3 regions of the Streptomyces sp. NPDC087300 genome follow, and region 3 is predicted to be linked to each of the others. Evidence: riboswitches for the same ligand, from Rfam matches in the RefSeq annotation. Region 3 holds a riboswitch; each other region holds the start of a gene.
What was found. A riboswitch is a leader RNA that binds a small molecule or an ion and turns the genes downstream of it on or off. The one in region 3 is predicted to bind thiamine pyrophosphate.

Region 1 (9,559 bases), on a different contig from region 3:
GCGGATCCATGTGATCCGCGCCCCACCGTCGTGTCCGGGGCTTTTGCGTGCCCGGTGTCGCGGGTAAGGTTAGGTTAGCCTCACCGATCAATCGGACGGGCGACTGCTTATCGATCCCGTCCGAGAACTCACCGGGGAGGTGAACCGCATGTACGTCTGCAACTGCTTCGGGGTCACCGAGGCGCAGGTGAAGAAGCACGCGGAGGACGGTGCCTGCACCCCCCGCCAGATAGCGTCGGCCTGCAAGGCGGGCACGGACTGTGGTTCGTGCGTACGACGCATCCAGGCGCTGCTCGGCCGTGGCGCCTGCCCCCGTCGCGAGCTCGTGGAGCAGGGCGAACCCGCGCTCACCGGGCTGGACGAGGCCGCCTGACCGCGATCTGCCCGGAGCCGCTCAGCCCTCCGGCTGCTCGATCAGCTGCGCGATGTAGAGGGCCTCACCGAGCTTCTCGACCAGCTCCAGCTGGGTGTCGAGATAGTCGATGTGGTGCTCCTCGTCCTCCAGGATCGACTCGAAGATGTTCGCGGACGTGATGTCTCCCTTGCCGCGCATCACCTCGATCCCGCGCTTGAGGCGGTCGATCGCCTCCACCTCGACCTGCCGGTCGGCCTGGAACATCTCGGTGACCGTCTGGCCCACGCGGACATGGAAGAGCCGCTGGTAATTGGGCAGGCCGTCGAGGAAGAGGATCCGGTCGGTGAGCACCTCCGCGTGCTTCATCTCGTCGATCGACTCGGACCTGGTGTATTTGGCGAGCTTGGTCCAGCCGAAGTTCTCCTGCATCTTGGCGTGGAGAAAGTACTGGTTGATCGCCGTGAGTTCGGCGGTCAGCTGCTCGTTGAGAAACTCGATGACCTCGGGGTCGCCCTGCATCGCAGAGGCTCCTTCCACGCGGGTGACTGGGCAGGTAGCGCGCATCCTTGCACCGGCGTTCGGAAGCCGTCCAGTAAGTGCACGCTTAGTAGGAGTTGCCCGAATCCGCCTATGCCGGGCTTCGCCTGGTCACGTCCACCGTCCCGGGTCTGTCAGGATGGAGGCATGGGTCAGCCGGCGGAACGCGCATCTGGACAGGCAGCGGAGCCGGAGCTTCCGCCGGGTCAGCGGCTCCAGCGCGGCTGGCCGGTCACGCACTATGGTCCGGTGCCGAAGTTCCGCCCGGAGCGCTGGGAGTTCAGGGTCTTCGGGGCCACCGCCGACGGCGAGAAGCACTGCTGGACGCACGAGGAGTTCTCGGGTCTGCCGTACGACACGGTCGTGGCTGATCTGCACTGCGTGACGAAGTTCAGCATGCTGGGCGCCGAATGGGGCGGTGTACCGGCCCGCGCGCTCCTGGAGATCGCCCCGCCCGCGCCCACCGCGACCCATGTGATGGTCTGGGCCGAGTACGGCTTCAGCTCGAACCTGCGGATGGCCGACTTCACGTCCGAGCGCGCGATCTTCGCGACCCACAAGGGCGGTGAACTGCTCACCGCCGAGCACGGCTTCCCGCTGCGGCTCGTGGTGCCGCACCTGTACGCCTGGAAGGGCCCCAAGTGGGTCCGCGGCATCGAGTACATGACCGCCGACCGCCGCGGCTTCTGGGAGGAGCGCGGCTATCACAACCTCGGCGACCCCTGGCAGGAGCAGCGCTACTCGTACCAGGAAGAGCCCGGGGACGGCCCCGAGCTCTAGAGTCTTTCTCCCGCGTGACGCCGCCGGGCCTCCCGGTCAGTGGTGGTACTGGTGCACGACCGCGTGGCCCTTGCCGCGGCCGATCATCCACTTGTTCACCGGTGTGGTGATCACGAACGCGGCGGCCAGCGCGATGGCCAGGACCCACCAGAACATCGCGTCTCCCAGGTGGGCGTCCATGGCGCCGGGCCAGAGCGCGATCACGCCGTTGTCGATCAGCTCCATCACGGCGATGGACAGGGTGTCGGCGGCGAGCGCGACCCGGAACGCCGTCTTGAAGTCGACGCCCGCCCTGAGGATGCCGCGCAGCGTGAGGGCGTAACCGAAGGCGAAGGCCAGGACGATCGCGAGGACCATCGTGGGCATGTTGCCCCAGCCGAGCGCGGTGCCGACGATCATGCCGAGGATCTCGCCGATGGCGCAGCCGGTGAGGCAGTGCAGGGTGGCCTGGGCGGCCATGCGCCAGCTGACCTTGCCCATGCCGTGGGCGTGGCCGTGGTGCGCGTGGCTCTCGTGACCGTGGCTCTCGTGACCGTGGTGCTCGTGGCCGTGGTGCGCGTGCTCGGCGTGCTGCATGAGAAGCCCCCAACGTCGGATAGCGGTCCTGCCGTCTGGCATGAACCGTATACCCCCCAGGGGTATTCCTCAAGGGATCTCCGCGAGCCCCGGCCGCGCCCTAGCCGTCGCCCCTCAACTCCTCAGCCCCTCAGCTCCTTCAGACGCGCCACGTCCGCCGCGTGCCCTTCCTTGCCGCCCGGCGTCTCGATGATCAGCGGCACGCCCTCGGTGGCGGGGTGGGTCATCAGCTCGCGGAACGGATCCGCGCCGATGTGGCCGGTGCCGATGTTCTCGTGGCGGTCCTTGTGGGCGCCGACCACGTCCTTGGAGTCGTTGGCGTGCACAAGCTTCAGCCGGCCCTCGCCGACGGTGTCCACGAGCAGGTCCAGGGTCTGCTTCATGCCGCCGGGGCCCGCCAGGTCGTGGCCCGCCGCGAAGATGTGGCAGGTGTCCAGGCAGACGCCCAGCTTGGGGTGGGAGTCGAGCGCCTCGAAGTACGGGCCGAAGTCCCAGGTGCGCGAGCAGAGCGAGGAGCCCTGGCCCGCGGTCGACTCCAGGAGCAGGAACGGGTCGTCGTCGTGCGTCAGCTCGTCCAGGAGCGGCAGCATGCGCTCACGCACCTGCCGCAGGGCCACCGCCCGCTCCCTGCCGCCGGTCGCCGAGCCGGTGTGCACGACGACGCCCAGGGCGCCGATCGCGCGGGCCCTGCGCAGCGAGTGGCGCAGGGACTCCACCGACTTCTCGACGGTGGCCTCGGTGTGCGAGCCGAAGTTGATCAGGTAGGGCGCGTGCACGTACGCGGGGATGTCCTCGGCGGCGCAGGCCGCGCGGAACTCCTCGTCCTGCTTCGGGTTGCCGGGCGGCGTCGCCCAGCCGCGCGGGTTGGCGACGAAGACCTGGACGGTCTCCGCGGCCAGCTCACGGGCGTACGACAGGCCGACGGACGCGAGGCCGCCGGCCACCGGGACATGGCCGCCGACGGGGTTGCGGGACGCCGCGCTCGGGACCGGCGTGCTGGGGGACTTGTCGCTGCTCACGCCGTCCAGGGTGGCACGCGCGCGGGGGTGCTCCCGCCGCGGCCCCGGAGCTCCCCGCTCCTGGCCGCGGCCGGGGGCTCAGCGGATCGTGATGGTGATGGTCGAGCCCTTGGGCGCCTCGTCGCCGCCGTCCACCGACTGTTCCTTCACGGTGTCCCCGAAGAGGCCGAGCAGACCGCGGTCCTTCTCCACGTCGAAGCCCACGCCCTCCAGCTTCGAGACGGCCTCGTCGACCTTCATGCCGGTCACGTCAGGGACCTCGACCATGACCGGGCCCTTGGAGATCGTCAGCGTGACCTTGTCGCCCTGGGCGAGCTCCACGTCCTCGACCGGGGACTGCTTGGCGACGCTGCCCTTGTCCTCGTCGGAGAAGACCCGCTTCTCGGCGATCTCGACCTTGAGCCCGGCATCCTCCAGCTCGGAGACGGCGTCCTCCTCGGAGTCGCCCGTCACGTCCGGGACCTGGATCGGGGCGCCCTTGGAGACGACGAGGGCCACGGCCGAACCCGCCTTGCGCGTGAAGCCGGACCGCGGCTCCGTGCTGATCACGGTGCCCCTCTTGACGTCCTCGTCGAACTTCCAGGTGACCATGCCCGGTGCGAGCCCGGAGTTCTTCAGTTCCTTCTTCGCCGTGGCCAGCGCGATGCCCTTGACGTCGGGGACCTTCACGGTGTCCGGGCCGCGCGACACCGTCAGCGTCACCCTGCCGTTGTCCCGGATGCGCTCGCCGGCCGCGGGGTCGGTGGCCATGACCGTGCCGCGCTTGTCGGTGTCGCTGTAGGCGCGCTTGACCTCCTTCACGTCGAGCCCGGCCTCTTCGAGACGCTTCTTGGCGTCCGCCTCGGTCTTGGTGAGGAGCGGCGGGACCTTCGTGAACTGGCCGGAATTGATGTACCAGACGCCCGCGCCGAGCCCCAGGACCAGGAGCACGGCGGTGATGACCGCGACCGTGCGGCGGCGCGGGTCGAGCCGCCGGCGCGAGGCCCGCGCGGGGGCCGGCGGCGCGGGCGGCGGGGTGGTCAGGATGCTGGTGCGGTTGAGGGCGTCCTGGCCCTCCGGAGCCGCCCGGCCGCCCTCGCCGTTCTCCTCGGGGAGCGTCAGCTGGACGGAGCGCGCGGCGCGCGGGATCACGTGCGTGCGGTCGTCGGCGTTGTCCCGGTCCGAGGCGTGCGCCTGCGGCGGCACCGCGTCCAGCTGGTCCTCGGTGAGGACGGACCGCGCCTGCCGCAGCTGGCCGAGGAGCGCCACCGCGTCGTACGGGCGGACGTCGGGGGTGCGCGCGGTGGCGGACGCGACCAGCTCGTCGAGTTCGTAGGCGAGCCCGGGAACGGCCGCCGACGGTGGCGGCACGTCCTCGTTGAGGTGCTGGTAGAGCACCTGGGCCGGGGAGTCGCCGGAGTGCGGCTTGGCGCCGGTGAGCATTTCGTAGAGCACGACCCCGCACGCGTACACGTCGACGCGGGTGTCCGACGTGCCGTGCTCGATCTGCTCGGGGGCGAGATAGGAGACGGTCCCGAGGATGGTGCCCGTCGTGTTCGTGACGGTGTCCACCGCGCGCACGAGCCCGAAGTCGGCGACCTTGACCCGGCCGTCGTCCCCTATGAGCACGTTCTCCGGCTTCATGTCGCGGTGCACGAACCCGGCGCGGTGCGCGGCGCCGAGCGCCGCGAGGACCGGCTCCAGGATGTCGAGCGCGGCCCTGGGCTGCAGGGCGCCGCGCTCGCGCAGCACGTCGCGCAGGGTGCAGCCCGCGATGTACTCCATCGCCAGGTAGACGTACGAACCGTCCGTGCCCTGGTCGAAGACGCCCACCACGTTCGGATGGGAGAGGCGGGCGATCGACTTGGCCTCGCGGATGAAGCGCTCGACGAAGGACGCGTCGGCGGCCAGCGTCGGGTGCATCACCTTGAGCGCGAGCTCGCGGTCGAGGCGGATGTCCACGGCCCGGTAGACCGTGGCCATCCCGCCGACCGCGATGCGTCCGTCGATCCGGTAACGGCCGTCGAGCAGCTGCCCGACGAGCGGGTCCTGAAGGGTCGTGTCCACGGAGGGAGTCTACGAGCAGGCACCGACAGGCCATCCCGTGCGGGGGGATTCACAGCCGTACTGCAGCCGAGCTGTAACAGGCCTCCCCGGCACCCGGCCCCTCAGAACGGGACTCCCTCAGAACGACGGCCCCCTCAGAACGCGGGCCGCTCCGGATCCAGCCGCGCCATGCCCGCCGCCGGCGAGGACGCCTCCGCGAAGTGCCGCCGCGGGATCCGCCCGGCCCGGTACGCGAGGCGCCCCGCCTCGACGCCGTGCCGCATGGCCTCGGCCATCAGGACCGGCTCCTGCGCGCGGGTCACCGCGGAGGCGAGCATCACCCCGGCGCACCCCAGCTCCATGGCGAGCGCCGCGTCGGAGGCGGTGCCCGCGCCCGCGTCCAGGATCACCGGCACGCGTGCGTGCTCCACGATCAGCTGGAAGTTGTGCGGATTGCGGATGCCGAGCCCGGAACCGATGGGGGAGCCGAGCGGCATGACCGCCGCGCAGCCCGCGTCCTCCAGCTTGCGCGCGAGCACCGGATCGTCGTTGGTGTACGGCAGCACCGTGAAGCCGTCGTCGACCAGGATCTCCGCGGCGTCCAGGAGCTCGACGGGGTCGGGCAGCAGGGTGCGCTCGTCCGCGATGACCTCCAGCTTCACGAGGTCGGTGCCGAGCGCCTCGCGCGCGAGACGGGCGGTGAGGACGGCCTCGCCCGCGGTGAAGCAGCCCGCCGTGTTCGGCAGGACGCGGATGCCGAGCCGGTCGAGGACGGAGAGCACGGAGCCCTGCACGCCCGGGTCGAGGCGGCGCATCGCGACGGTGGTCAGCTCGGTGCCCGACGCGACGAGGGAACGCTCCAGGACGTCCAGGCTCGGCGCTCCGCCGGTGCCCATGATCAGGCGCGAGGAGAGGGTGAGACCGCCGATGAGGAAGGGGTCGTCCGCCATGGTCGCTTCAGCCTCCCTGGACGGCGGTGAGTACTTCGACGCGATCGCCCGCGCCGAGCGCGGTGCTGGACCAGCGCGCGCGGGGTACGACGGTTTCGTTGAGGGCGGCGGCCACTCCGGAGTGGGCCGTGGTGAGGGTGGCGACGAGGGCGCCGAGCGTGGTGCCCGGGGCGATGTCCCGTGCTTCTCCGTTGACGGAGACGGCGAGCGGTGTGGTGGTCATGCGGGCTGCTCCGTAAGGGCGGCAGAAGGGGCGGTGGCGGGGGAGGGCTCGGCGAAGCGCCGTGGGGTGAACGGGCTTGCCTCGTCCGGTAGTTCGCCGGTGACCAGGGCGTGCGCCAGCACGTCACCCGTGAGGGGCGTCAGCAGGACGCCGTTGCGGTAGTGGCCGGTGGCCAGGAGCAGTCCCGCGAGGTGCGTCGGGCCGAGCATCGGCGCGTTGTCGGGGGAGCCGGGGCGCAGTCCCGCGCGGGTCTCGGTGAGCGGCAGCTCGGTGATGCCGGGGACGAGTTCATGGGCGTCCCTGAGCAGCTCGTAGACGCCGCCCGCGGTGACCGTGGTGTCCCAGCCGAGCTCCTCGCTGGTCGCGCCGACGACGAGCTCGCCGTTCTCCCGGGGCACCAGATAGACGTGGCTGCCGCGCACCACGGCGCGCACGGTGCGGCTGAGGAACGGCGCGTACGCCTTCGGCACCGTCAGCCTGAGCACCTGCCCCTTCACGGGGCGCACGGGCGGCAGGACGTCGTCCGGGACGCCCGCGAGCCGCCCGCTGAGGCTGCCCGCCGCGAGCACGGTCTGCTCGGCGGCCAGCTCGGTGCCGTCCGCCGTGACGATTCCGCGGGCGCGGTCGCGTACGACCGAGAGGCGCTCGGCCCAGTCCCGGTGGAAGACCACCCCGGCCCGCTCGCAGGCCACCACGAGGGCCGCGGTCAGCCGGCGCGGATCGACCTGGTGGTCGCCGTCCACCCGCAGCCCGCCGCGCACGCTCGGGGCGAGCATCGGTTCGAGACGGCGGCACTCGCGGCCGCTCAGCCACTCCGATTCGAGCCCCGACCTGCGCTGTAGCGCGTGCAGTTCGCGCAGGTGGGCGCGGTCGTCGGCGTCGAGCGCGACGGCGAGCGTGCCGCAGGCGCGGTAGCCGAGGTCGTGGCCGCTCGCCTCGGTCAGCTCGGCGGCGAAGTCCGGATAGCGCCGCGCGGATTCCAGGTTGAGGCCGAGCAGCGTCTGCTCGCCGTAGTGCAGTTCGGTGACGGCGGCCAGCATGCCCGCGGCGACCTGCGCCGCGCCGCCGCCCGGTTCGGGGTCCACGACCGTGGTGGACAGACCGCGCTGCGCGGCCCGCCAGGCCGTGACCAGGCCGATGATGCCGCCTCCGACGACGAGGACGTCGGTGGTGGCGGACGATGATGTCGCAGGGGAATGCATGGGCGTCCAGCCCCTCCCTTCGCCGGCATGACCCGGATCAGGTTCGTACGGTCGGAGGCCGTCTCAGCCTCCCTCTCAGCCCGGTGCGTCCGGGCTCCCGCGAGTGTTCTGCACCGGCCACCCTAGCCCTTCACTTCCGGCCGCAGTAGGGGAGCTGTCCGGGTATGCGCAGTGACGGTGTGTCAAAGATCTCCTCCGCGGCCTCTGAATCCGGGCGGGGCCGCCGCCCTAAGGTGATCGGGTGAGCGAGCAGCAGAGGCACGCAGAGCGGCACGTCGTCATCGTCGGTGCGGGGATGGCCGGTGTGCAGACCGCCGTCGCCCTGCGCGACCAGGGCTTCGAGGGACCGGTCACCCTGATCGGTGCGGAACCCCACCAGCCCTACGACAGGCCGCCGCTGTCCAAGGCGGTGCTGCTCGGCAAGGCGGAGGGCTCCGCCTTTGACATCGACTTCGAGGCGCTCGGCATCGGCCTCGACCTCGGCCGCGAGGTCACCGGGGTGCGCCCCGCCGACCACGAGCTGGACACCGCCACGGGCCCGGTCGGCTACGACGTCCTGGTCCTCGCGACCGGCGCGGCCCCGGTCCAGCTGCCCGGCACCGAGGGCGTCCGCGGCGTCCATCTCCTGCGCACCCTGGACGACGCCGAGCGGCTGCGTCCCGTGCTCGCCGAACAGCACGACGTGGTGGTCGTCGGCGCGGGCTGGATCGGCGCCGAGTTCGCCACTGCGGCGCGCGAGGCGGGCTGCGCGGTCACCGTGGTCGAGGCGGCGGAACGGCCGCTCGCGGGCGCGCTGCCCGCCGAGGTCGCCGCCCCCATGGAGGGCTGGTACGCGGACTCCGGAGCCACCCTGCGCACCCACGCGCGCGTGGCGCGCGTCGAGCCCGGCGTCGTGGTCCTCGCCGACGGCACCCGGCTGCCCGCGGGCGCCGTCGTCGTCGGCATCGGCGCCCGCCCCGCGACCGACTGGCTCACCGGCTCCGGCATCGAGCTCGGCGCCCACCGCGAGGTCGTGGCCGACGACCGGCTGCGCACCTCCGCGCCCGACGTGTACGCGGTCGGCGACTGCTCCTCCTTCCCCTCCGGCAGGTACGGCGAGCGCCTGCTCGTCCACCACTGGGACAACGCCCTCCAGGGCCCGCGCACGGTGGCGGCGAACATCGTCGGCGAGGATCCGGCGCCGTACGACCCGGTGCCGTACTTCTGGTCGGAGCAGTTCGGCCGCTTCGTGCAGTACGCCGGCCATCACGCGGGCGCCGACCAGCTGGTCTGGCGCGGCGACCCGACGGGCGCGGCCTGGTCCGTGTGCTGGCTCCGGGACGGCGCCCTGGTCGCGGTCCTGGCGGTGGGCCGCCCCCGCGACCTGGCCCAGGGCCGCAAACTCATCGAATCAGCCACCCACCTGGACCCCACCCTGACATCGGACCCGTCGATCCCGCTGAAGAAGGCGGTAGCCCCGTAAGAACCGGGCTCCGTGGCGGGGGCCCCGTAAGTGGCGCGGGGAACTGCGGCCCCGAGACGGGCCCCGTTAAGGGGCGCGGGGAACTGCGCGCCCAGCCCCCACGGGCCCGCGCTCCGAACACAACCGTCCCCCCCGGGGCCCGGCAGCCGAAGCAGAAGCGTCGCCCCCGAGCCCGGGGAACAGGGGGCCCACCCCCAGAGGAAGCACGCCCAGTTTCCGGCCCCCGGCCAGAGATGGCACGCTTGGACCCGTGACCGAGATTGACGCAAAGACCGATGCTCTCGTCCCCGCCTGGCTCCACCTCCCCGACATCGCGGAAATGCTCGATGTCGAGGTGACGCGTGTGCGCCAGCTGGTCAAGGAGGGCCAGCTGATCGCCGTGCGCCGTGGTGAGAACCGCGCGCTTCAGGTGCCGGCCGCCTTCATCGAC
Region 2 (9,559 bases), on a different contig from region 3:
TCTCGATCCGTTCGATCCGTCGCAAGGCCAAGGAAGCCTTCGACAAGGCGATCAAGGACGGCGACGTCGGCGAGGACGAGGGACGCCGCGCCGAGAAGGAGCTCGACGACACCACCGCGAAGTACGTCGCACAGGTGGACGAGCTGCTCAAGCACAAGGAAGCCGAGCTGCTCGAAGTCTGATCGAGGTCCGATCGAGGCTGATCGAAGTCCGAGGAATCAGGAAAGCGATCCGTGAACGACTCTTCCTGGGGGGCGCCGCCCAGAGCCGGGTATTGGGGGCCGCCCGACCAGGGGCCTGGTCAGGGGGCGACCCCGGCAGGTCCCGCGTACGATGCGCAGGACGCGCTGTTTCCGTCTGAGACGCAGCCCATGCCCATCGTGCCCGACGTACCCGTGAGCGGCGGAGACCAGGACGACGACCGGGGGGCCACTCGGATGGGCGGCCCCCTGTTCCGTGACGAGCCTCCGCAGGAGCCCATGCCCAGCGCACCACAGCCCGCCCCGGCAGCACCGCAGAAGAAGAGCGCGGGCCGCGACCTCGGGGCGGCCATAGGAGTCGGTGTGGGACTCGGCGCGGTGATCATCGCGTCGCTGTTCATCGTGAAGGCCGTCTTCGTCGGCGTCATAGCTGTCGCCGTCGTGGTCGGTCTTTGGGAGCTCACCTCCCGGCTCGAGGAGCGCAAGGGCATCAAGGCGCCGCTGGTCCCGCTGGCGGTGGGCGGCGCGGCGATGGTCGTGGCCGGCTACGTCCGCGGGGCCGAGGGCGCCTGGGTGGCGATGGCGCTCACCGCGCTCGCCGTCCTGGTGTGGCGCATGACCGAGCCTCCCGAGGGCTATCTGAAGGACGTCACCGCAGGGGTCTTCGCGGCCTTCTACGTGCCGTTCCTCGCGACCTTCGTGGCGCTGATGCTCACCGCGGACGACGGCCCGCAGCGCGTCCTGACGTTCCTGCTCCTGACCGTGGTCAGCGACACCGGGGCGTACGCGATCGGCTGGCGCTTCGGCAAGCACAAGCTGGCGCCGCGCATCAGCCCCGGCAAGACCCGCGAGGGCCTGGTCGGCGCGGTCACCTTCGCGATGGCGGCGGGCGCGCTGTGCATGCAGTTCATGATCGAGGACGGCACCTGGTGGCAGGGCCTGCTCATCGGCTTCGCGGTCGCGGTGAGCGCCACGCTCGGCGACCTCGGCGAGTCCATGATCAAGCGGGACCTCGGCATCAAGGACATGGGCACGCTGCTGCCGGGCCACGGCGGCATCATGGACCGCCTGGATTCCCTGCTGCCGACGGCGCCGGTGGTCTGGCTGCTGCTCGTGATCTTCGTCGGGTCCGGCTGATTGCCGGTCTGACCTGCGCATTCATGCGTGAGGGGCTCGTTGTCCACAGGGCGGCGAGCCCCTTGTCGTATGTCTGCGACACTGGAAGGACCATGCCTGTACCCGGAGAACTCACTTTCGTCGCGCCCCGCGGGGCCAAGAAGCCGCCGCGGCATCTCGCCGACCTCACGCCCGCCGAGCGCAAGGAAGCCGTCGCCGCCATCGGCGAGAAGCCGTTTCGCGCCAAGCAGCTCTCGCAGCACTACTTCGCGCGGTACGCGCACGACCCGGCCGAGTGGACGGACATCCCCGCCGGTGCGCGCGAGAAGCTCCGTGAGGCGTTGCTGCCCGATCTGATGTCCGTGGTGCGGCACATCAGCTGTGACGACGACACCACCCGCAAGACGCTCTGGCGGCTCTTCGACGGGACGCTCGTGGAGTCGGTGCTCATGCGGTACCCGGACCGGGTCACCATGTGCATCAGCTCCCAGGCAGGGTGCGGGATGAACTGTCCGTTCTGTGCCACGGGACAGGCCGGTCTGGACCGGAACCTGTCGACCGGTGAGATCGTGCACCAGATCGTCGACGGCATGCGGGCGCTCAGGGACGGCGAGATTCCGGGCGGTCCCGCGCGGCTGTCCAACATCGTCTTCATGGGCATGGGCGAGCCGCTCGCCAACTACAACCGGGTGGCCGGTGCCATCCGCCGCCTCACCGACCCGGAGCCGGACGGCCTCGGGCTCTCGCAGCGCGGGATCACCGTCTCGACGGTCGGTCTCGTCCCGGCGATCCACCGGTTCTCCGACGAGGGCTTCAAGTGCCGCCTCGCCATCTCGCTCCACGCGCCGGACGACGAGCTGCGCGACACCCTCGTCCCCGTGAACACGCGGTGGAAGGTGAACGAGGTGCTCGACGCGGGCTGGGAGTACGCGGCGAAGTCCGGCCGCCGGCTCTCCATCGAGTACGCGCTGATCAGGGACATCAACGACCAGGCGTGGCGGGGTGACCGGCTCGGCCGGCTGCTCAAGAACAAGCCGGTGCACGTGAACCTGATTCCGCTGAATCCGACGCCGGGCTCCAAGTGGACCGCTTCGCGGCCCGAGGACGAGAAGGCGTTCGTCGAGGCCATCGCCGCCCATGGGGTGCCGGTGACCATCCGGGACACCCGGGGCCAGGAGATCGACGGAGCGTGCGGGCAGCTCGCCGCGGCCGAGAGGTAGTCTGGCGGGCGTACGCCTCGTACATACATCTGCATATTCCGACAGGGGAGCGCCACAGCGCTGAGAGTGCGGCACCTTGGACAGGTGGGCCGCAGACCCTCTGAACCTCGCCCAGGTCATTCTGGGTAGGAAGTTCGGTCATTACTCAAGCTGTTGCGCCCTGCCCGCGGCCTCTTCGCCGTGGGCGGGGCCGCGTCTTCTCCTGGTCACCCAGGAGGAAGTTCCAGTGAGCACCACCAAGAAGGTCACGTTCACCGCGGTCGCGGTGGGCATCGGGCTCGTCGCGCTCTCCGCGTGCGGCGGCTCCGACAGCGGGTCGGGCACGAGCGACTCCAAGAGCGTCACGCTCGTCAGCCACGACTCCTTCAACGTCTCCAAGGACGTACTGAGGGACTTCGAGAAGCGCTCCGGCTACAAGGTCAACGTCCTCAAGGACGGGGACGCGGGCGCCGCCGTCAACAAGGCGATCCTCTCCAAGGACAACCCCCAGGGCGATGTCTTCTTCGGCGTCGACAACACCCTGCTCTCGCGCGCGCTCGACAACGGGCTCTTCCAGACGTACCAGGTCGAGGGCGCGGAGAAGATCAAGCCCGAGTTCCGGGTGGACGCGGACAAGCACCGGGTCACGCCCGTGGACAGCGGTGACATCTGCGTCAACTACGACAAGAAGTACTTCGCGGAGAAGAAGCTGGCGCCGCCGAAGTCCTTCGACGACCTCGCCAAGCCCGCGTACAAGGACCTGCTCGTCACCGAGAACGTCGCGACGTCCTCGCCGGGGCTCGGCTTCCTGCTCGGCACCGCGGCCAAGTACGGCGACGGCGGCTGGCAGGACTACTGGAAGAAGCTCAAGGCCAACGGCGTCAAGGTCGTCGAGGGCTGGGAGCAGGCCTACAACGAGGAGTTCTCCGGGTCGGCCGGCGGCAAGAAGGCCAAGGGTGACCGGCCGCTTGTCGTCTCGTACGCCTCGTCGCCGCCCGTCGAGGTCCTCTACGCCAAGCCGCAGCCCAAGGAGGCGCCGACCGGCGTCGCGACCGGCACCTGCTTCCGGCAGGTCGAGTACGCGGGGCTGCTCAGCAACGCGAAGAACACCAAGGGCGGCAAGGCGCTCCTGGACTTCCTCGCGGGCAAGGAGTTCCAGGAGGACATGCCGCTGAACATGTTCGTGAACCCGGTGCGCGAGGGCACGAAGCTGCCCGCGCTGTTCACCGAGCACGGCGTGACGGTCGACAAGCCCGAGACCCTGGACCCGAAGAAGATCGCCGACAACCGCGAGCCGTGGATCAAGTCGTGGACCTCGCTCGTAGTGAAGTAGGCGACGCGGCCGGGAAGGCCGGGGCCCGCTCTCGCGCGGGCCTCGGCCGGGGGAGCGCGGCGCGGCTCGGTCTGATGGCCGTGCCCGTCGCGTTCTTCGCGCTCTTCTTCGCCTATCCGGTCACGGCGATCGTCGCGCGCGGACTGCACGTCGACGGTGTCTGGCGGTTCGGGCGGATCACCGAGGTGCTCGGGCAGTCCGACATCCGGGACGTGCTGTGGTTCACCACCTGGCAGGCGCTCGCGTCGACCGCGATCACGCTTCTGGTCGCGCTCCCCGGCGCGTATGTCTTCGCGCGCTTCGACTTCCCGGGCAAGCAGGTCCTGCGGGCCGTCGTGACCGTGCCGTTCGTGCTGCCGACGGTCGTCGTCGGGACCTCCTTCCTCGCGCTGCTCGGCCGCGGCGGACTCCTCGACGAGCTGTGGGGCGTGCGCCTGGACACCACGGTGTGGGCGATCCTGCTCGCGCACGTCTTCTTCAACTACGCCGTCGTCGTACGGACGGTCGGCGGACTCTGGTCGCAGCTCGATCCGCGCCAGGAGGAGGCCGCGCGGATGCTCGGCGCCTCGCGCTGGACGGCCTGGCGCACGGTGACACTGCCCGCGCTCGGCCCCGCCGTCGCGGCCGCCGCGCTGATGGTCTTCCTCTTCACCTTCACCTCCTTCGGCGTCGTGCAGATCCTCGGCGGGCCCGCGTACTCCACCCTTGAGGTGGAGATCTACCGGCAGACCGCACAGCTGCTCGACCTGCCGACGGCCGCCGTCCTGACGATCGTGCAGTTCGCCGCGGTCGGGCTGATTCTCGCGGTGCACGCGTGGACGGTGCGGCGCAGGGAGAGCGCGCTGAAGCTCGTCGACGCGTCGGCCGTGGCACGGCGGCCGCGCGGGGCGGCGCAGTGGACGCTGCTCGGCCTGGTCATGGCGACGGTCGCCGTGCTGATCCTGCTGCCGCTCGGGGTGCTGATCCAGCGGTCCTTCGACGGTCCCGACGGCTTCGGATTCGCGTACTACAAGGAGCTGACCTCGGCGGAGGGCGGCGCCTTCCTCGTGCCGCCGATCGAGGCGGTCTGGAACTCGCTCCAGTACGCGGTCGTGGCGACGGCCATCGCGGTCGTCATCGGCGGGCTCGCCGCCGCCGCGCTCACCCGCAGGGCCGGGCGGCTCGTGCGCGGTTTCGACGCGCTGCTCATGCTGCCGCTCGGGGTCTCCGCGGTGACCGTGGGCTTCGGCTTCCTGATCACCCTGGACAAGCCCCCGCTCGACCTGCGCTCGTCCTGGATCCTGGTGCCGCTCGCCCAGGCGCTGGTGGGCGTGCCCTTCGTCGTACGCACCATGCTGCCGGTGCTGCGCGCGGTGGACGGGCGGCTGCGCGAGGCTGCCGCCGTGCTCGGGGCCTCGCCGCTGCGGGCCTGGCGCGAGGTCGACCTGCCGATGGTGCGGCGGGCGCTGCTGATCGCCGCCGGGTTCGCCTTCGCGGTCTCGCTCGGCGAGTTCGGCGCGACCGTCTTCATCGCGCGGCCGGACAACCCGACCCTGCCGGTCGCCGTGGCACGGCTGCTCGGGCGGGCCGGTGACCTCAACTACGGCCAGGCGATGGCCCTTTCGACGATCCTCATGGTGGTGTGCGCGGTGTCGCTGCTGCTCCTCGAACGCATCCGTACCGACCGCACCACGGGGGAGTTCTGATGACGGACGCACTGCTGAGCCTGCGGGACGCGACCGTACGTTTCGGGGCGCGGGCCGCGCTCGACGCCGTCGACCTCGACGTCGCCGAGCACGAGATCGTCTGTGTCCTCGGGCCCAGCGGCAGCGGCAAGTCGACGCTGCTGCGGGCGGTCGCCGGGCTCCAGGGCCTGGACGCGGGGCGGGTCCTGCTCGGTGGGCAGGACCAGGGCGGGGTGCCCGCGCACAAGCGGGGCGTCGGCCTGATGTTCCAGGACCATCAGCTCTTCCCGCAGCGTGACGTGGCGGGCAACGTGGCCTTCGGGCTGCGGATGCACGGCGCTTCGCGGGGCGAACAGGCCGACCGCGTCGCCGAGTTGCTGGAGCTCGTCGGGTTGCCGAAGGCGCAGCGGCGCGCGGTCGCCGCGCTCTCCGGCGGCGAGCAGCAGCGGGTCGCGCTCGCGCGGGCGCTCGCCCCGCGCCCCAGGCTGCTCATGCTGGACGAGCCGCTCGGCCAGCTCGACCGTTCGCTCAGGGAGCGGCTCGTCGTCGAACTCAGGGAACTCTTCGGGGAGTTGGGCACCACGGTGCTCGCCGTCACGCACGACCAGGGCGAGGCGTTCGCGCTCGCCGACCGGGTCGTCGTGATGCGGGACGGCAGGATCGCCCAGTCCGGCAGCCCGCTGGAGGTGTGGCAGAGCCCCGTGGACGAGTTCGTGGCGCGCTTCCTCGGCTTCGACAACATCGTCGCGGCGACGGTGTCGGGCGGCGGCGCGGACACCGTGTGGGGCAAGGTGCCCGTCCCTGAGGACACCCCGGCGGGACGGCACACGCTCCTGGTGCGCCCGGCGGGCGTACGGCTCGTCGCCGCCGACGAGGGCCTGCCCTGCGCGGTGACGGCACGGACCTTCCGCGGCACCCATGTCGCCGTGCACCTGCAGCCCGAGGAGGGGCCGCGTCTGGAGGCGGCGTGCGCGCTGCGGCGGGCGCCGGAGGTCGGCGAGACGGTGGGCGTCGGATTCGACGCGGAGGACGTGGTGGTGCTCGCCGACGGTGCGGCCCGAAACGCAGGTGCCACCCCGGTGAAGTCGCTCTAGAGTTCGAACCATGACCACCCTGAGCCATGATCGCTACCGTGCCGAAGTCACCCGCCAGTTCGACCTCTTGAGGGCCACCCTGGACGGCGCCGACCTCTCCGTCACCGTACCGACCTGCCCGGACTGGACGCTGGGACAGCTCGCCCGGCACATGGGCGGCGCGGTGCGCTGGAGCGGGCACCTGGTCGAGACCCGCGCCGAGAAGAACGTCCCCGACGAGGCCGTGCCGAACGCGACGGGCCCCGGGGACGACGATCCCGCCGCGCTCGACGCCTGGCTCGCCGGCACCGCCCAGTTCGCCGAGCGCGTCTTCCGCGCCACCGAAGCCGACACCGCGGTGTGGGCGTGGGCCGAGGACCACACCGCGGGATTCTGGGCGCGGCGCATGACGCACGAACTGGCGATCCACCGCGCGGACGCGGCGATCGCCGCGGGGGTCGCGTACGAGGTGGCCCCGGACGTGGCGGCCGACGCGATCGACGAGTGGCTGGAGATCGTGTCGTTCGTGCAGCGCGCCGACCCCGACGACAGCGCGTCGGAGCTGAAGGGAGCGGGGCGCTCGATCCATCTGCACGCGACCGATGCCCCGGAGGGCCTGGACGCTGAGTGGCTCATCGAGTTCGGCGAGGACGGGTTCACCTGGCGGCGCGGGCACGCGAAGGCGTCCGTCGCGCTGCGCGGCCCGCTCACCGAGGTACTGCTCGCCTTCTACCGGAGGCGGCCGCTCGACAGCGGGCTCGTGGAGGTCGTCGGGGAGCGGGAGTTGCTCGACTTCTGGCTGGAGCGGGCGACCTTCGGGTGACGTCCTGCTCGGGGTGACGTCCTCCCTGGGGTGACGGCGTCACGCGGTCGGTGACGGCCTGACCAGGCCCATTTCGTACGCGAGGATCACCGCCTGCGCCCGGTCGCGCAGTTCCATCTTGGTGAAGAGCCGGTTGATGTGCGTCTTCACGGTGTGGTCGGTGATCGTCAGACGGCCGGCGATCTCCGCGTTCGACAGGCCCTGCGCGATGAGGACGAGCACCTCGGCCTCGCGGGCGGTCAGGCCCTCGATGTCGCGCGCCGGGGGTACGGCGGACCGCTGGCGCGCGAACTCCGCGACGAGGCGCTGGGTGATCTCGGGCGCGAGCAGCGCGTTGCCCGCGGCCACCACCCGTACGGCGTGCAGGAGTTCGGGGAACGTACAGTCCTTGAGCAGGAACCCGGAGGCACCCGCGGCCAGCGCCTCGTACACGTACTCGTCGAGTCCGAAGGTCGTCAGCATCAGGGCCCGCGTCGCGCCGCCGGACGCGGCGAGGATCTCGCGGGCCGCGTCGATGCCGTTCAGGTGCGGCATGCGGATGTCGAGGAGCACCAGGTCGGGGCGGTGTTCGGCGGCGAGCGCGACGGCCTGGGCGCCGTCCTCCGCCTCGGTGACGACCTCGATGTCGTCCTGGGTGTTCAGGAGGTTCACGAAGCCGGTGCGCACGACGGCCTGATCGTCGGCGACGAGGGTTCTGATCACGCCGGTCATGCCGGTCATGCCGGTTCCGTCCTGTCGGGAGATGTTCGGTCGGTCCTTCGTCACCACGGGAGTTCGGCCTCCACCGTGAAGCCGCCGGTGGGGCCCGCGCCCGCGGTGAGGCTGCCGCCGACCAGGGCCGCGCGCTCGCGCATGCCGGTCAGGCCGTGCCCGCTGGTGGCGCCGCCGGCCCGCGGGCCGGGACCGTCGTCGCGCACGCGGAGCGTCAACCGGTCCTCGCGGTAGCCGAGTTCGACCACGGTGCGGGCGCCCGGCGCGTGCTTGCGGGCGTTCGTCAGGGACTCCTGCACGATGCGGTACGCGGACAGTTCCCACGCGGCGGCCAGCGGCACGCGCTCCCCGGTGATCCGCAGCTCCGCGCCGCAGCCCACCGCGCGGTGCTGGTCGAGGAGTTCTTCGAGGCGGTCCAGGGTGGGCTGCGGTGCGGTCGCGGCGCCCGCGGCCTCCTCGGCGCGCTGCGGGGTGCGCAGGACGCCGAGCAGGCGGCGCAGTTCGGCCATCGAGCCACGGGCCGTGCCCGCGATCTGCTGGAAGCCCTCGCGGGCCGCCGGGGTGAGCCCCGGCGTCGTGTAGGTGGCGCTCTCCGCCTGCACCGCGATCATCGACACCGAGTGCGAGACGATGTCGTGCAGCTCGCGGGCGATCGCGGCGCGTTCGGCCTGGGCCGCCTGCCGCCGTGCCATCGCGATCAACTGGGCCTGCGCGAGCGCCCGTTCGCGCCGGGTCTCCTCGCGGGCGCGCACCGCGTCGCCCATGCTGACGGCGCCGAGGATCACCGCGCAGAGCCCGAACGCCTCGGCGAACAGGCCGAGCGAGCCCGCGTTGCCGAGGGCGGGGACGTCGGGGAGGCGGTCGTCGCGGGCCCAGCTCAGGATGTGCCAGAGGTTGGTGGCCAGGGCGCCGAGCGTGCCGCCGGCCACCAGCAGGGCAGGGTGCAGGACGCGGTGCCTGCCGAGGACGTAGCAGCCGATCAGGCCGCTGATCATCACGGCGATGGAGAGCGAGGTGTCGGCGCCGAAGCTGAGCAGCCCCGCGGCGACGGTCACCAGGGCCACGGGCGGGAAGGCGCGGCGCCACATCAGCGAGGCCGTGGACACCAGGATCGCGCTCGCGTTGGTCACCGAGCCAGGGAACACCACGAGCTCCCCGGCCGCGCCCACGGTCAGGACCGCGCCCGTGAGCCACGGGTAGGCGGGGGCCGCGACGAGCGCGCGCAGACGGCGGCGCAGGGCGCTTGGGCGAGGCGGGGCGGCCTGCGGGGGCGGTGCGGCAGGCCGTGGGGGCGCGTCCTGCCGGGGCGGGGTGGTCGTGCTCATGGCCATGATTCTTCCGTCCGCGGGGAGCGGGTGCGTCGGCGCCGGGGTGGAGAAGGACGGCGCCCGTCATGCCACGGGTTGACGCGCGGGTCCGGATCCTCGGGTGACGCGCGGG
Region 3 (9,559 bases):
TCATCTATGTCGTACGGAAGTTCATATCCGGCTCGTCCTCGTCGCGCAGCGACTGGTGATGTTCCGCGCGGACGTTTCGCCCGACCGGCGTTGGCGCCACGGCGGTTGAAGCGTGTTCGTCCGAAGTGCGTTCGGTGCGTTTTCGCAACGGTTCCCTCGGCAGGGGGAAGTTTCCCCGCGGGACGTCATCACGCGCTGACCAAGGGTTAGAGTCCGAAAACCGACGCGGGGGTACGAGCCCCGCGCACGGGTGCCCGGCCCTCTCCCGTGTTGCTCCGGGCCGGGGCGGACCCCCACGCGCTTCGGGAGTGAACCTTGGCCGCGGTCGACCTCACCCGCTCACTGGCGGACACCAGCAGTACGCCCACCGGCGCACCCACCCTCATCGGCTCCGTGCAGCGGGCGATGCGGCTGCTGGAAGCCGCGGCCTCGCATCTGCACGGCGCCCCCGCCAAGCAGTTGGCCCGTGAGGCGGGACTCGCCCTTCCCACCGCGTATCACTTGCTGCGCACCCTGACCCACGAGGGCTATCTGCGCCGCGACAAGGGGCTGTTCGTGCTCGGCGAGGCTGCCGAGCGGTTGAGCAGCAGCGGGGCGCAGCAGAATCGCCGCGGCACGATCCGGGAGGCTCTGGAGCACTGGCGCGACACCATCGGCGTCCCGCTGTACTTCGCCGTGTACCGCGAGGGCGAGATCGAGCTCGTGGCCGTCGCCGACACTCCGAGCAACCCCGCGGTCCACGAGTGGGCGGACTTCCGTGAGACGGGACATGCCCACGCGATCGGCCAGTGCCTCCTCGCCCAACTCGACGATGAGGCACGCCAGGACCACATCGACCGCTACCCGGTCCGTTCGATCACGCGCTACTCGGTACGGGACGACCGGACGCTCCTGCGCAGGCTCGACGCGATGGGGCGGATGCGGCCCGTCGTGGAGCGTCAGGAGTACGCGCTCGGGACGGTTTGCGCCGCGATTCCGATCACGGTGGGGGACACCGCGGCGACCTTGGCCATTTCCGTTCCCTTGAGCCAGGCGGAGCGGCTGCTTCCCGCCGCGGAGCGATTGCAGAGCGAGATCGGAAAGCTACTAAGGACACTCGCCTTCTCTATCAGCATCTGAAAACTCACTCCTTGTGATCTGGTGTGCACGTTAAGCAAGATGCCAGGAGTGTCAGGGAGTTGGTTCCTGGCCACTCGAGGGCTAAGCGACGGGGTAGGGCGCGATGGGCGAGTCGGTGCAGGCAGAGGTCATGATGAGCTTCCTCGTTTCCGAGGAGCTGTCGTTCCGCATCCCGGTGGAGCTGCGCTATGAGACCGGCGATCCCTATGCCGTGCGGCTGACGTTCCACCTGCCCGGGGACGCCCCGGTGACCTGGGCGTTCGGGCGGGAGCTGCTGGTCGACGGGGTGGGCAGGCCGTGCGGTGACGGCGACGTGCGCATCGAGCCCACCGACCCCGAGCTGCTCGACGAGGCGCTGATCAGGCTTCAGGTCGGCGGGGACCAGGCGCTGTTCAGGGTGGGCATCCCGCCGCTGCTCGCGTTCCTCGACCGTACGGACAAGTTGGTGCCGCTCGGGCAGGAGCGGGCGCTCGCCGACTTCGACACGCATCTCGACGAGGCGCTCGACCGCATCCTCGCCGAGGAGCAGAACGCGGGCTGAACCGCCGTCGTCAACGGGCGGGGGTGAATGGCGGATTGATGCATTTCACGGCATCCGCAGCGGCGCACTCGCCTCCCGGCGGCGCTCACAGGCACGGCTGACAGCAACACCCGATACCAACACCGAGAGCAACGCACGACTAGCAACGCACGGCTAGCAGCGCCCGACGCCGGCATCACGCTGAACACCGCCCGCCCCAGCGCCATCCGCCCCAGCGCTGCCCGCCTCGACACGTCCCAGCCCCATCCGCCTCAATACCGCCCCTCAACACCACACCGCCCCCAAGAAACACCCCGGTCAGAACTCACCGCTTCCGGCGCCGCCCCCTGCCCCCGCCCAGGGACGGCCGTGCGGCACCGGCAGCGGGGCTGGAAGCAGGACCGGCACCGGCACCGGCAGCCGGACCGGGGACCGCGCCGGCCGGTCCCGTCGAGCGGTCCGCGGAGACCACGAGTGCGGCCAGCGCGGTCGTCACCGGCACCGACGCGACCAGGCCGATCGAGCCGATCAGGGTGCGGACGATCTCCTCGGCGACGAGCTCGCTGTTGGCGACTGTGCCCACGCTGGACTGTGCGATCGAGAAGAGGAGCAGCAGGGGCAGCGCAGCGCCCGCGTAGGCGAGGACGAGGGTGTTGACGACCGAGGCGATGTGGTCGCGGCCGATGCGGATGCCCGCGCGGTAGAGGCCGCGCCAGCCCATCGTCGGGTTGGCCTGGTGCAGTTCCCAGACCGCCGAGGTCTGGGTGACGGTCACGTCGTCGAGGACGCCGAGCGAACCGATGATGACGCCCGCGAGCAGCAGACCGCTCATGTCGATGGACGGGTACAGGCCGTGGATGAGCCCGGTGTTGTCGTCCGTGTTGCCGGTCAGCGCTGCCCAGCCGATGAAGAGCGAACCGAGCAGTCCGATGAGGAGGAGAGAGATCAGCGTGCCGAGGACGGCGACCGAGGTGCGGGCCGTGAGTCCGTGGCACAGATAGAGCGCGATCAGCATGATGGCGCTCGCCCCGATCACCGCGACGACCAGTGGGTTCGAGCCCTGGAGGATGGCGGGCAGGATGAAGAACGTCAGGACCATGAAGCTGATGGCGAGCGCGACCAGAGCCATCAGACCGCGCAGCCGGCCCACCACGACGACGGCGAGCGCGAAGATCCCGGCGAGCAGCGCCATGGGGATCTTGCGGTTCACATCGGTGACGGAGTACTGGAGCCCCTCGGGTGCCTTGGGCTCGTAGGCGACCACCACCTGCTGGCCCGTGTGGAGTTGGCGCGGTGAGTCCGGCTGGATGATCTCGTGGAAGGTGCGGCCCTCGTCCTTGCCGCTGCTCACCTCGATCGTCGCCTTCTTGCAGACGCCGTCGGCGCGGGACTGCGCGGACTGGCCCTCGGCGGTGGAGGTGTCGCCGTTGGGCGGGGTCTGCGAGGCGTTGAGGTCCTTGCACGGGAGTTCGAGGATCTTGGTGACCTTCGCCGACTGCATCTGCCGGTCGAAGCCGACGCCGGTCCGCTCGTGCGCGGGCGCGCCGCCGGGCCAGAGCACCATGAGCCCCACGACCACCGCGGTGGCGAAAGGAATCAGCACCGCGGCGATGACCTTGCGCAGGTGCTTGGAGACCGGCGCGGCAGGGCCGTGACTGTGGGAATGCCCGTGTCCGTGGCCCCCATGAGGCGGTTCGGTGACGGGCGGCTGGGACGGCGGCTCTGTGGTGGTCACTGCCCGATCATCGCAAGAACGGAGGGGGCCCTCTGTTCAGCGCGCCCGACATGACGCTAGCGTGGAGCCACCTTTGCAATCGCGGGAGCTCGGAGCACCGGGCTGAGAGGGCGCTGACCTTCGTACGCAACGGCACGAACGAATCGTGCACGAGCCGTACGGAATCCGCTGCGTCGACCGCCGAACCTGTTACCGGGTAATGCCGGCGTAGGGAGTAGGTCTCATGACCACATCGGACGCACGCACGCCTGCCTCCAGCTCGCCCGAGGGCGCTGAGGCCGGGAAGTCCATCGGCTGGCACAAGGCGTATGTCGAGGGCTCGCGCCCCGATCTGCGGGTGCCGGTCCGCCAGGTGCACCTCACCAACGGCAAGGCCGTCACGCTGTACGACACCTCGGGTCCCTACACGGACCCGTCGGCCGAGACCGACGTCCGCCGCGGCCTGCCGCCGCTGCGGGAGAACTGGATCATCGCCCGCGGCGACACCGAGGAGTACGCGGGCCGCCCGCCCCGTCCCGAGGACGACGGCATCAAGCACACCTCGCCGCGCGGCGGCCTGAAGAACCTCGACGCGGTCTTCCCGGGCCGTCCGCGCCAGCCGCGACGCGGCCGTCAGGGCCAGGCGGTGACGCAGCTCGCGTACGCAAGGCGCGGCGAGATCACGCCCGAGATGGAGTTCATCGGGATCCGCGAGAACCTCGACCCCGAGGTGGTACGCGCCGAGGTCGCCGCGGGCCGCGCGGTGATCCCGGCGAACGTCAACCACCCGGAGATCGAGCCGATGATCATCGGCAAGAGGTTCCTGGTGAAGGTGAACGCCAACATCGGCAACTCCGCGGTCACCTCCTCCATCGAGGAGGAGGTGGACAAGATGACCTGGGCTACCAAGTGGGGCGCCGACACGGTCATGGACCTGTCCACGGGCCGCAACATCCACACCACCCGCGAGTGGGTCCTGCGCAACTCCCCCGTCCCGATCGGCACCGTCCCGCTCTACCAGGCCCTGGAGAAGGTCGACGGCAAGGCCGAGGAGCTGACCTGGGAGATCTACAAGGACACGGTCATCGAGCAGGCCGAACAGGGCGTGGACTACATGACGGTGCACGCGGGCGTGCGCCTTCCGTACGTCCCGCTCACCGCGCGCCGCAAGACCGGCATCGTCTCGCGCGGTGGTTCGATCATGGCCGCCTGGTGTCTGGCGCACCACAAGGAGAGCTTCCTCTACGAGCACTTCGAGGAGCTGTGCGAGATCCTCGCGGCGTACGACGTGACGTACTCCCTCGGTGACGGCCTGCGCCCCGGTTCCATCGCGGACGCCAACGACGAGGCGCAGTTCGCCGAGCTGCGCACGCTCGGGGAACTCAACACGATCGCCAAGCGTCACAACGTACAGACGATGATCGAGGGCCCCGGGCACGTCCCGATGCACAAGATCAAGGAGAACATCGACCTTCAGCAGGAGATCTGCGAGGAGGCGCCGTTCTACACGCTCGGCCCGCTGACCACGGACATCGCACCCGCGTACGACCACATCACGTCCGGCATCGGCGCCGCGATGATCGGCTGGTGGGGCACCGCGATGCTCTGCTACGTCACGCCCAAGGAGCACCTCGGCCTGCCCAACCGCGACGACGTGAAGACCGGCGTCATCACGTACAAGATCGCGGCGCACGCGGCGGACCTGGCCAAGGGGCACCCGGGCGCGCAGGACTGGGACGACGCGCTCTCGGACGCGCGCTTCGAGTTCCGCTGGGAGGACCAGTTCAACCTGGCCCTCGACCCGGTCACGGCACGGGAGTTCCACGACGAGACGCTGCCGGCCGAGCCCGCGAAGACGGCGCACTTCTGCTCGATGTGCGGGCCGAAGTTCTGCTCGATGAAGATCTCGCAGGACATCCGGCGTCAGCACGGCGGTGACCTGGACTCGGACGACATCGAGGCGGGCATGGAGCAGAAGTCCAAGGAGTTCGCCGCGGCGGGCAACCGGGTCTATCTGCCGATCGCCGACTGAGCGAACTCCCGCCCGTGGGCAGGACCGTAGACGGGCGTGTCCGCAGAGTGCCATTCTCCTGAGACCACACAGTTCAGGGCATAGGTGCCATAGGTGGTGCGATATGGCGACATCTCTGCGGACACCCCGGCCGGCCGTTCTCCTGCTCCTGAGTCTTCTGTGCCTGCCCACCGCGGCCTGCGGGGGCGACGGCGACGACGGGAGCGGTGGATCGAGTACGTCCGGAGGCGGGGTCGCCGCTTCCGGGGGCGGCGTCGTCGACGGCGGCACGACCACGGGAGGCTCATCCACCGACGGCTCAGCCACGGACGGTTCGACCACCGGCGGTTCGACCACCGATGGTTCGACCACGGCCGGTGGCACGGGCAACTCCGGAGGAGACAACGGGGGCAACGGGGGCAACGGCGGTGACGACGGTGGCGGCGGAAAGGTGCCGACCTCGCCGCTGCACATTCCCTCGATCAACTACAGGGGACGGCCGTTCGACGCCGTCACCGACTTCGGCAAGCAGACCTGGCAGCTGATCCAGAACGACGTCCGTACCGCCTGCAAGGACGGCACGGTCTGTCTCCGGCTCGAACGGCAGTACAGCACCAGCCTGCCCCCGGCCGACACCGCCGACGTCGAAGAGTGCGGCTTCGTGGCGATCTCCCCGGCCGCGGGCACGGAGGTCGACCGTGACTCCGTCCTGACGATCATCGGCCTCGGCCCCTGCGCGGGCGGCACACCGGGCGGCGGCTCCCCGCCCGACGGCTCACCCCCTGACGGATCCCCGCCCGCGGACTCCGTCTCCGTCTCTCCGCCGTCCATCGCTCCCGCTCCATGACCGCACAGGAGCCGGCCGAAGGCACGCTCGGCATCCAGCAGTTGTGGACGATCGTGGGCACGATCATCGCCCCCACCAGCATGATCACGGCCCTGCTCTACTACTTCGGCTGGCACCACGCCTATTGGTTCTTCGACTACTTCGGCGTGAACTCCACCGTCCTCGGCTTCGGCACGACCGACTATCTGCTGCGCAGCCTGGACGCGCTCTACGTGCCCCTCCTGGTCGCGGCGGGCGTCGCGCTGCTCGCCTTCTGGGGCCATGACCTGCTGCGCAGACGCCTCACGGCCGGTGCGGAACTCCGGCTGCTGCGGCGTGCGTTGCCCGTCGTGACCGGCGTCGGCGCGCTGCTCACGCTCGGCGGCTTCTGGTCCGTGTTCGCCCCGGGGTTCTTCCTCCGCGGCATCCTCGTGGCGGCCCCGCTCAGCCTGTCGGGCGGCGTGCTGCTCCTCGCGTACACGCTCCACCTGTGGCGTACGCTCCCCGGCCTGCCACCGCCGGTCGACGACACGGACGACGCCACGGATGACGACACGGACGACGGGGAGGACACAGACGAGGCCGAAGACGGCAGCACGGAACCGCCGATCCCGCTTGCGCTTCCGGCAGCGTCCCCACCGAGCCCCCGCCCCGCCGCGGCCGCGCTCGCCGAGTGGGGCGTCGTCCTCGTGCTCGTGGGGCTCGGGCTCTTCTGGGCGGCCAACGACTACGCGGCCGCCGTCGGTGAGACCAGGGCGCGCGAGTTCGTCGCGGGCCTGCCCACCTATCCGTACGCGATCGTCTACAGCGCGGACAGTCTCAGCCTCACCGCACCGGGAGTGCGCGAGACCCGCTGCCGGGACCCCAAGGCCGCCTATCGCTTCCGCTACGACGGGCTCAAGCTCATGCTGCAGTCCGGGGGGCAGTACGTCCTCGTGCCCGAGCGCTGGTCCCGGGCCCACGGCGTGGCCGTACTCCTTCCCCGATCCCCTGCCGTGCGCCTCGAGTTCGCGCCGCCGCTCGCCGGCAGCGGCGCCTCGATGACGTGCTGATTACTCCGGTTTGTGATCGGGCCCGCCGAAGTCCGGGCTGGAGAAGTCGGGGCTCGAGTAGCTCGGCCGCGGACCCGCCGTCGGGCCGCCGTCCGGGCTGCTGAATCCCGGCCGGTGATAGCCGAGTTGGGGCATGCGGCTGCTCCCCGCATCGGATCCCGACGTCAGAGTGCGGGCCGCGCGGCTCGTACGCGGGTCCGTCAGGGCCTCCCGCAGGAACGGCACGATGCCCCGCTCCAGAAGTGCCCGGCCCCAGGCTTCCCTGGCCCGGTCCACCTCCTTGTAGCGCTCGCCGTGCGGTCCTGCCGCCTGGAGCGAGGTGGACCCGTTGCGCAGGGCGGTCAGGAGCAGACCGACCGCGGCGACCAGGATGCCCCCTGCGGTGAGCGCGCCGAACAGCCATCCCGCGGTGAGCAGGGTGTCCGCGAAGGCGGGCTCGGGGTTGAGCATCTTCAGGATGTAGCCGACGAGCAGGAAGATCGCGGCCGCCGTCCCCGCGAGGACGGGTGCGAGGACCGCGACGACGGCGATCGCCCCGGCTCCCGCTGCCGCTGGTTCGGCCACCTCACCCATCGTGGTGGCGAGGCTGACGCCGCCGGAGCCCGACTCCGCGGCGCTCTGTCCACTCCCTTCACGGATCGACGTGGACGTCGGTCGAGGTTCGCGCAACTCCTCGCGAACCTTCACGTAGTGCGCGTACTCGGTCGCTGCCGCGGCCGTGATCAGTGCTGTCGCGTTCAGGGCCATGGTGCGCAGTTGTTCGGTGTTGAGCCGCTGGCCCACTGCGGCGAGTTCCGGTCGGTCAGGTGCGGTGCGCAGCGCCTCATCGAGGATCCGCTCATACTCGGGGCGGTCCTCATTGAGCAGGTGTGGAGCGCTGTTCATGTGCATCCCCCGATGCTCCGTAGGGCTAGGGCTCGCATGGCTACGAGCCGTTGGGCAGAAACGGAGGGGAGCCTGCTACGGATAAGCCGATGGTAGAGCCGTGACGGCACGCGGTGACAGGGGGTTTCCAGAAATAGGCCCCCTGGCCAGCGTGATCCTGTAAGGGGGCCCCTGCCCAACTAATGCTCAGATACCCAGGGGGAGTTGTTGGACCAGTAGCTTTCCGGCCATGGTCACTCCGCCGTCCATGGCGATGGCGAGGCCTTCCGCGTAGACGTGCGGTCCCTCGATGACCGGACCGCCCCCGTCCGACTCGTCCTCGGAGCCGACGTCACCCAGGAGGTAGGGGATAGGGCTGTGGCCGTGCACGATGCGCGTGCCGCCGTACATGTCGAGGAGTTCGCGTACGGCCGAAGGTCCCGACTCGTCGCGGAAGGCGAAGCGCTTGGTGAACTTCCGGAAGAGGTCCCAGCACTCGTCGGCGTCGTTGCGCGTGAGGGTCTCGCGGATCGTGTCGTTCACCGCTTCGATCGAGTCACCGTAATCCAGGTAGGCCGTCGTGTCGGAGTGCACGAGGAGATGGCCGTCGGCCTCCTCCATCGCGTCAAGGCGGGCCATCCACTGGAGGTGGTGGTCCTCCAGGCGCTCCATGTCGGTCTTCTGGCCGCCGTTGAGCAGCCAGGCGGCCTGGAAGGTGGCGGTGCCCGCGCCGGAGTTGACGGGGGTGTCGCCGAAGCGTTTGGCGCCGAGCAGGAGCAGCTCGTGGTTGCCCATGAGCGCCTTGCAGTAGCCGCCGGCGGCCGCGGCCTCCGCGGAGAGCCGCATCACGAGGTCGATGACGCCGATGCCGTCGGGCCCGCGGTCGGTGAAGTCGCCGAGGAACCACAGCCGTGCGTTGCCCGCGGACCAGTTGCCCTCCGCGTCGATGAGGCCCTGCTCCTGGAGGGCGGCCACGAGCTCGTCGATGTACCCGTGGACATCGCCGACGACGTACAGCGGGCCGTGTTCCTCGCTCACCCGCGGCTGCGGCGGTTCCGGCATGACCTGCACCTGGACGGTGTCCCCCCGGTTGATGACCGGCAGATCGCGCTGGGTGGGGGTGTAGCCGTCCTGCGACGGTTCACCCCCTCCGGGGGCGCTCTGCTGAGGGTTCCCGGTGGTCTCATGAACGTACGCGGGTACGCGGAAGTCGCGCAGCGTCGCCGTCCGCACATCGGGTCCCTGACCGGCCCCCTGAGTCATCGACCCCTCCACCACCATTGCGCCGCATCTGCACCGAGATCGGACTGCCTGGTCGCAGCGGCCCTCGGTGTCGTCCGCCCATCATAGGAATGCGGCTCCCGCTGTGTGGTGCACCAGGGGTGGTCAATCGATGCTGAACCCCAGTTCACCGCGGTTTTCTCCCGAATTGGGCAGAGGTTTCCCCACTGGT

Region 1: linked by a shared signal. The riboswitch ahead of thiO (glycine oxidase ThiO) and the one ahead of thiC (phosphomethylpyrimidine synthase ThiC) in region 3 are both predicted to bind thiamine pyrophosphate.
Region 2: linked by a shared signal. The riboswitch ahead of ACIO9J_RS10495 (thiamine ABC transporter substrate binding subunit) and the one ahead of thiC (phosphomethylpyrimidine synthase ThiC) in region 3 are both predicted to bind thiamine pyrophosphate.

The regions. Positions count from the first base shown of each region.
Region 1 covers NZ_JBIUYI010000004.1:946,472-956,030, forward strand. Annotated here, with positions in the region: gene ACIO9J_RS19990 (bacterioferritin-associated ferredoxin) at 149-373, shown strand; gene bfr (bacterioferritin) at 395-874, opposite strand; gene ACIO9J_RS20000 (sulfite oxidase-like oxidoreductase) at 1,040-1,672, shown strand; gene ACIO9J_RS20005 (DUF4396 domain-containing protein) at 1,709-2,248, opposite strand; gene ACIO9J_RS20010 (deoxyribonuclease IV) at 2,371-3,267, opposite strand; gene pknB (Stk1 family PASTA domain-containing Ser/Thr kinase) at 3,346-5,313, opposite strand; gene ACIO9J_RS20020 (thiazole synthase) at 5,448-6,242, opposite strand; gene thiS (sulfur carrier protein ThiS) at 6,250-6,465, opposite strand; gene thiO (glycine oxidase ThiO) at 6,462-7,667, opposite strand; TPP riboswitch at 7,665-7,778, opposite strand; gene ACIO9J_RS20035 (NAD(P)/FAD-dependent oxidoreductase) at 7,909-9,129, shown strand; gene ACIO9J_RS20040 (Rv2175c family DNA-binding protein) at 9,380-9,559, shown strand, end outside.
Region 2 covers NZ_JBIUYI010000002.1:1,097,127-1,106,685, forward strand. Annotated here, with positions in the region: gene frr (ribosome recycling factor) at 1-182, shown strand, start outside; gene ACIO9J_RS10485 (phosphatidate cytidylyltransferase) at 234-1,337, shown strand; gene rlmN (23S rRNA (adenine(2503)-C(2))-methyltransferase RlmN) at 1,430-2,536, shown strand; TPP riboswitch at 2,570-2,686, shown strand; gene ACIO9J_RS10495 (thiamine ABC transporter substrate binding subunit) at 2,763-3,848, shown strand; gene ACIO9J_RS10500 (ABC transporter permease) at 3,824-5,533, shown strand; gene ACIO9J_RS10505 (ABC transporter ATP-binding protein) at 5,533-6,606, shown strand; gene ACIO9J_RS10510 (maleylpyruvate isomerase family mycothiol-dependent enzyme) at 6,617-7,408, shown strand; gene ACIO9J_RS10515 (response regulator) at 7,448-8,128, opposite strand; gene ACIO9J_RS10520 (sensor histidine kinase) at 8,170-9,444, opposite strand.
Region 3 covers NZ_JBIUYI010000006.1:503,687-513,245, forward strand. Annotated here, with positions in the region: gene ACIO9J_RS27300 (DUF5326 family protein) at 1-59, shown strand, start outside; gene ACIO9J_RS27305 (IclR family transcriptional regulator) at 394-1,119, shown strand; gene ACIO9J_RS27310 (SsgA family sporulation/cell division regulator) at 1,223-1,660, shown strand; gene ACIO9J_RS27315 (YibE/F family protein) at 1,965-3,374, opposite strand; TPP riboswitch at 3,446-3,605, shown strand; gene thiC (phosphomethylpyrimidine synthase ThiC) at 3,598-5,385, shown strand; gene ACIO9J_RS27325 (hypothetical protein) at 5,489-6,211, shown strand; gene ACIO9J_RS27330 (hypothetical protein) at 6,208-7,242, shown strand; gene ACIO9J_RS27335 (hypothetical protein) at 7,243-8,133, opposite strand; gene ACIO9J_RS27340 (metallophosphoesterase) at 8,314-9,369, opposite strand.